Linked DNA regions of Luteolibacter sp. Y139. The protein of the gene in region 1 binds, or shares a complex with, the protein of each later gene. Links are inferred from orthologs where the notes say so. Each region holds a gene or a part of one and is shown on either strand. Other genes may lie near its edges.

Evidence for each region.
Region 2: the proteins of groL (region 1) and metK are in contact, whole or in part, in a cryo-EM structure (PDB 8P4O), measured with the Escherichia coli proteins. The link is inferred for Luteolibacter sp. Y139 from one-to-one orthologs.

What each region holds. Positions count from the first base shown.
Region 1 is NZ_JBBUKT010000004.1:298,892-302,562, forward strand. The notes cover bases 714-3,671. They hold groL (chaperonin GroEL), read right to left. Parts: upstream 3,028-3,671; coding sequence 1,399-3,027; downstream 714-1,398. Other genes in these bases: WKV53_RS12405 (hypothetical protein), read left to right, coding at 714-1,106; WKV53_RS12415 (co-chaperone GroES), read right to left, coding at 3,068-3,358; dnaK (molecular chaperone DnaK), read right to left, coding at 3,502-3,671. In the rest of the region: WKV53_RS12400 (helix-hairpin-helix domain-containing protein), read left to right, coding at 1-413; more of WKV53_RS12405, read left to right, coding at 426-713.
Region 2 is NZ_JBBUKT010000008.1:17,502-20,808, reverse strand. What follows is about bases 357-3,307. They hold metK (methionine adenosyltransferase), read right to left. Parts: upstream 2,442-3,307; coding sequence 1,272-2,441; downstream 357-1,271. Other genes in these bases: WKV53_RS18795 (ArsR/SmtB family transcription factor), read left to right, coding at 2,499-3,307; ahcY (adenosylhomocysteinase), read right to left, coding at 357-1,259. In the rest of the region: more of ahcY, read right to left, coding at 1-356. UniProt on the Escherichia coli protein: Catalyzes the formation of S-adenosylmethionine (AdoMet) from methionine and ATP.

The DNA.
Region 1 (3,671 bases):
AGAGTGCGCTGGACTCGAACGACGTGGACATCAACTCCGGTTGGAAAGAAGGCAACCGCGGCATGTCGACGACGGTCACGTCACGCTTTGCTTTCCCGGAAGCCGAGCAAGGTACTGCGGGCTACGGGATGCCGGGAATCGTCAAGCAAGCCGATATCCTGACGCCGATCGCGCCGATCCTGTCTGCCCGCTCCGACAGCTTCATCATTCGTGCCTATGGCGAGAGCGTGGACAAGGATGGCAAGGTGCTGGCCCGGGCGTGGTGCGAAGCGACCGTGGAGCGCAGCAGGGACTTCGTGAGTTCTGCCGATGCCCCCGAGGCTACCATCGCCAGCCTGAAGGCAATCAACAAGAGCTTCGGCCGCCGCTACGAAATGACGGCATTCCGCTGGCTTCACCCGGACGAAGTTTGATAACCCGTTTCCATGATGCGTCTCGTAACCCTATTCGCCCTGCTGTTCGCTGCCGTGGCTCCGGCCCAGGAGTCCTCCAAAGGCGGCGATGTCAAAGTCCGCTTCCTGGCCGAACGCGCGCCCGCCGATCTCGGCCAAGTGGTGATGGCCACGGCGGAAGCGAAGTCCTCGCCCTTCGACCTGCCGGTCAACTTCGTCTCCGAACCGCAGGCGGCGCCTGCCCGGGCCTTCAGCCTGAAGCAGGCGACGGGCAAGGCCGTCTCGCTCGCCACGGTGACCCTGCCTGCGGAGGGCAAGGAATTCGTGGTGCTGCTGTTCCCCGCCGCGACCGGCTACAGTGCGGTCGTGATGCCCGCCAGTGATCCATCGTTCGGAGCTGGCGACGTCTACTTCTACAATCACGCCGACAAGCCGATCGTGGGCTACGTGGGCACCGCGACCTTCATCCTGCCGCCTGGCAATGGCAAATCGCTGAAGCCGAAGGGCGCGAAGGGCGAGGATGAGATCAAGTACTACGACGTGGGCTTCGGCGTCCGTGAGAAGGAAGGCGACCGCGCGCTGAGCACGACCCGCTGGCCGCTGGAGCCAAAGAACCGCTCGTATGTTTTCTTCTTCATCAATCCGACGACCAAGCGGCTCGATTTCCGGGCGGTGGAGGAATTCGTGGATCCGGAGAAGAAGCCGGGGGCTTGATTCGCCCACTGCGGCCTTCTGCTGCAAACCATCATTTCATTTCAGAGCCGGACGGGAAACCGTCTGGCTTTTCTTTTGTGGAAGGGTGCGTTCGTGGCTTTGTAGCGGATGCGACTTCGTCGTTTTGGTTTTGGCTGGGGTAGGATTGCAGGAGCGGCTCAAGCGGTGATGGCGTTCCTCGGAGGAATCGGGCGGGATGAATCCCGCGGTCCCGGTAAAAGAAAAGCCGGACGGTTTCCCGTCCGGCTTTTGAATTTGGCGAATGGCTTGCGGCTTTGGGGCCGCGGCCATCTTAGTAGTCGCCCATGCCGTGGTCGTGGCCGTGGCCACCGCCGCCGGCGGGCTTCTCTTCCTTGATCTCGGTGATGAGCGCCTCAGTGGTGAGGAGCAGGCCGGCGATCGAGGCAGCGTTCTGCAGGGCGGAACGGGTCACCTTGGTCGGGTCGACAACGCCGGAGGCGATGAGGTCCTCATACTTGTCGGTGGCGACGTTGTAGCCGTGGCCTTCCTTGTTGGTCTTGACGTTCTCGACGATGAGAGCGCCTTCGCGGCCGGCATTGGCGGCGAGCTGGCGGAGCGGGGCTTCGATGGCGCGAGCCACGATGCCGGCACCGGTCTTCTCGTCACCGGCGAGGCCGAGGTCACCCACGGCGGCCTGGGCGCGGATCAGGGCGGTACCACCGCCTGCGACGATGCCTTCTTCCACCGCAGCGCGGGTGGCGTGCAGGGCGTCTTCCACGCGGGCCTTCTTTTCCTTCATCTCGGTCTCGGTGGCAGCACCGACGTTGATGACGGCGACGCCGCCGGCGAGCTTGGCGAGGCGCTCCTGGAGCTTCTCGCGGTCGTAGTCGCTGGTGGTGTCTTCGATCTGGCGGCGGATCTGATTGACGCGGCCGGTGATGCTTTCGCTGGTGCCGGCACCTTCAACGATGGTGGTGGCTTCCTTCGAGATGGTGATGCGCTTGGCGGTGCCGAGGTCGGCGAGCTCGACGGACTCGAGCTTGATGCCGAGGTCTTCGGTGATGACCTTGCCGCCGGTGAGGATGGCGAGGTCTTCGAGCATGGCCTTGCGGCGGTCGCCGAAGCCAGGAGCCTTGACGGCAGCGATGTTGAGGATGCCGCGGAGCTTGTTCACCACGAGGGTGGCAAGGGCTTCACCTTCGACGTCTTCGGCGATGATGAGGAGCGGGCGGCCGGTCTTGGCGACCTTCTCGAGGAGAGGAAGCATGTCCTTGAGGGACGAGATCTTCTTCTCGTTGATGAGGAGGTAAGCGTTATCGAGCACGACTTCCATGCTCTCCGCATCGGTCACGAAGTAGGGGCTGAGGTAGCCCTTGTCGAACTGCATGCCTTCGACCACGTCGAGGGTGGTCTCGATGCCCTTGGCTTCTTCCACGGTGATGGTGCCGTCCTTGCCGACCTTGTCCATGGCATCGGCGATGATGTTGCCGATGGTGGTGTCCCAGTTGGCGGAGACGGTGGCGACCTGGGCGATTTCCTTGGTGTCGTTGACTTCCTTGGAGATGACCTTGAGCTGGGCGACGATGGCCTCGGTGGCCTTCATGATGCCGCGCTGCAGGCTGATCGGGTTGGCACCGGCGGTGACGTTGCGGAGGCCTTCCTTGTAGATGGCTTCGGCAAGCACGGTGGCGGTGGTGGTGCCGTCACCGGCGATGTCGGAGGTGCGGCTGGAGACTTCGCGGATCAGCTGGGCGCCCATGTTTTCATAGGGGCACTCAAGCTCGATCTCCTTGGCGACGGAGACACCGTCCTTGGTGATAGTCGGGGAGCCGAACTTCTTGTCGAGGATGACATTGCGACCGGCAGGTCCGAGGGTTGCCTTGACGGCGCGGGCGAGCTTCTCGACACCGCGCAGAAGGGCCTGGCGGGCGGATTCGTCGAATTGGAGTTGTTTGGCCATGGTGTGGTTGAAAGTAGAAAGTTGAGTTCTGGGAGCGGGATCAGGCGACGATGCCAAGGATGTCGGACTCGGAAATGATCAGCACTTCCTGGCCGTCGACTTTGACTTCGGTGCCGCCGTACTTGGAGATAAGGACCTTGTCGCCCACCTTCACGGTGAACTCGATGGTCTTGCCATCTTCATCCTTGCCGCCGGTGCCGAGGCTGAGGACTTCCGCTTCCTGCGGCTTTTCCTTGGCGGTGTCAGGCAGCACGATGCCGCCGGCGGAGATCGCTTCGGCGTCGATGCGCTTCACGAGCACGCGTTGACCGAGTGGTTTGATGGTAGCCATGTGTTCTTTGGTTTGGTTTCGGTTGGTTGGAATGCCGGACCGTGTGGGTGGCCCGGAAAGGGGTAGAAAAAATCGAAAAGGGCTTGTTGCGGAGACGCGTGATTGACGCCCGGAAGACCGGGCGTCAATCACGCGGGAATTGGTTATTTATCGACGACTTCGGCTTCCACGACCTTGCCCTTGGCTTGGCGGGGTTCGGATGGGCCGGACTCGGGGGACTCGACGTCCACGTCAGGTGCCGGACCGGCTCCACCACCGGCAGCGGCTTGGGCTTGCTGGGCGGCGTTGTAGAGGTCCTGGAGTGCGCTTTCGA
Region 2 (3,307 bases), on another replicon or contig:
GCCTTGTAGGTGTCCTTGTTCTTCCAGAGGTCGATCTGGGCGAGCGTCTGGTTGGTGAAGCTGTTGGACATCACGAAGCTCGGGTGGCCGGTGGCGCAGCCGAGGTTCACCAGGCGGCCTTCGGCCAGCATGTAAATGCTGTCGCCGGTAGGGAAGGTGTACTTGTCCACCTGCGGCTTGATGTTCGTGCGCGTCACGCCGGGGGCGTTGTTGAGCTTGTCGATCTCGATCTCGTTGTCGAAGTGACCGATGTTACACACGATGGCCTGATCCTTCATCTTCTCCATGTGCTCCAGGCGGATGATGCCGAAGTTACCCGTGGTGGTGACGTAGATGTCGCCCCAGCCGAGGGTGTCCTCGACGGTCAGCACGCGGAAGCCTTCCATCGCGGCCTGCAGGGCGCAGATCGGATCGACTTCGGTGACGACGACCTGGGCACCTTGGCCGCGGAGAGCCTGGGCGCAACCCTTGCCGACATCGCCGTAGCCGCAGACCACGCCGACCTTGCCGGAGATCATCACGTCGGTGGCACGCTTGATGCCATCGACCAGCGACTCGCGGCAGCCGTAAAGGTTGTCGAACTTCGACTTGGTAACGGAGTCGTTCACGTTGATGGCGGGCACCAGCAGGGTGCCGGCCTTCGCCATCTGATAGAGGCGGTGGACACCGGTGGTGGTCTCTTCGGAGACACCCTTCCAATCCTTCACGATCTTCGCGAAGATGCCGGGCTGCTTGGCGTGAACGTCCTTGAGGAGGTCCTTGATGACCTGCTCCTCGTGGTTGCCGGACGGGGTATTGACCCAGTCGGAACCGTTCTCGAGCTCGTAGCCCTTGTGAATGAGCAGCGTGGCGTCGCCACCGTCATCGACGATGAGTTCCGGGCCAAGGCCAGCCGGATTGACCAGCGCCTGCCAGGTACACCACCAATACTCTTCGAGGGTCTCACCCTTCCAAGCGAAGACCGGGACACCGGCAGCGGCGATCGCGGCGGCGGCGTGGTCTTGGGTGGAGAAGATGTTGCAGGAAACCCAGCGGACTTCGGCGCCGAGCGCGACGAGGGTCTCGATGAGCACCGCGGTCTGGATGGTCATGTGCAGTGAGCCCATGATGCGGACGCCCTGCAGCGGCTTCTCCGGGCCATACTTGGCGCGGGTCGCCATGAGGCCGGGCATTTCGTGCTCGGCGATCTCGATTTCTTTCCGGCCGAAATCCGCGAGGGAAATGTCGGCGACCTTATAGTCAGTGAAGGTAGTGGACATGGTGTTCGTGAGTTACTTGATGGCTTTCTTGAGGGCGGCGACCTTGTCGGTGCGCTCCCAAGTCAGGTCGGCGTCATCCTTGCCGAAGTGACCGTAGTTGGTGGACTTGCCGTAGATCGGGCGAAGCAGGTTAAGCTGCTTGATGATGTCGGCGGGCTTGAAGGAGAAGACCTTCAGGACCGCGGCGAGGATGTCGGCGTCGGGCTTGGTGCCGGTGCCGAAGGTGTCAACGTGAACGCTGACCGGGAGAGGGTGACCAATCGCGTAGGCGAACTGGATTTCAACCTTCTTCGCAAGGCCGGCGGCGACGACGTTCTTGGCAACCCAGCGGCCCATGTAGGCGGCGGAGCGGTCCACCTTCGACGGGTCCTTGCCGGAAAAGGCGCCACCACCGTGGCGGCCCATGCCACCGTAGGTGTCCACGATGATCTTGCGGCCGGTGAGGCCGGAATCGCCCTGAGGGCCGCCGATCACGAAGTTGCCGGTCGGGTTGATGAGATACTCGGTCTGCTTGGTGAGCATGTTCTTCGGCAGCACCTTCTTGATGACCTGCTCGATGCAGAACTTCTCGATCACCGCGTGTTCCACACCGGCGGCGTGCTGGGTGGAAATGACCACGTTCACGATGCGGGTCGGCTTGCCATCGACGTATTCGACGGAGACCTGCGACTTCGCGTCCGGGCGGAGCCACTTGACCTTGCCGCTCTTGCGGATGCGGGTCAGCTCGCGGCCGAGGCGGTGCGCATACATGATCGGGGCGGGCATCAGCTCCGGCGTTTCGTCGCTGGCGTAGCCGAACATGATGCCCTGGTCGCCGGCACCTTGCTCGGCGGTCTTCTTGCCCTTGGCCTTCTTGGCGTCGACGCCCTGAGCGATGTCGGGCGACTGGCCGGTGAGGTAGTTGTTAATGAACAGCGTGTCGGCATGGAAAATGTCGTCGCTGTTGGTGTAGCCGATGCCGCGGACGGCATTCCGGATCACTTGCTCGTAGTCGATTTTCGCCTTGGAGGTGATTTCGCCGCCGACGACGACGATGTTCGACTTCACGAAGGTTTCGCAGGCGACCCGGCTTTTCGGGTCTTGGGCAAGCAGCGCGTCGAGGATCGCGTCAGAGATGGTGTCAGCTACTTTGTCCGGATGGCCTTCGCCGACGGACTCGGAAGAGAAAATGTAGGTGCTCATTGGGGCGGTTAATTTTCGTATCGTCAAATCGCGATGGGTTGATGTATCCGGTTGGCCATGGCGTCAATGCTGAAATCCCTGAAGCTTCTAACCGACCCGACCCGGCTGCGGATCCTGCTCCTTTTGGATGCGGAGGCGCTGAGCGTGGCCGACCTGCAGGAGCTACTGGGAATGGGCCAGAGCCGGATTTCGACGCAGCTTTCCCAGCTCAAGGCTGGTGGCCTGGTGACCGACGAACGCAGCGGGAAGCACAATTTCTACCGCTCCGAGATGGGTCCCGACCTCCTCAAGCTCGCCAAGGAAGCCGCCAAGGAGGTCCCCGAGGTCGAGAAAGACACCTCCGCCCTGCGCCACCTCCAGCGGAAGCGCCGGGACAAGACCCGCGCCTATTTCGACGAACTCGCCGGACGATTCGGCAAGGACTACGTCCCGGGCCGCTCGTGGAAGGGTCTCGCAGAAGCCCTCCTCAAGGTGACCAACCAAGGCGTGGTCGCCGACCTCGGAGCTGGCGAAGGGACGCTGGCCCAGATGCTCGCCCGGCAGGCCGACCAAGTGATCGCCGTGGACCTCTCGCCAAAGATGGTTGAGTTCGGCCGCGAGCTCGCGGTGAAGCACGAGCTGCCGAATCTGGAATACCGCCTCGGGGACATCGAAGAGCCGCCACTCGACGACGCCTCAGTGGACCTCGCCTTCCTGAGCCAAGCCCTCCACCACGCCGGCAGCCCCGAGAAGGCGCTCCAACAGGCATTCCGGATCGTGAAGCCCGGCGGCCGTTTGGTGGTGCTGGATTTACTCCAACATACGTTTGAACAAGCCCGCGAACTCTACGCCGACGTCTGGCTCGGCTTCAGCGAAGGCGAGCTGGC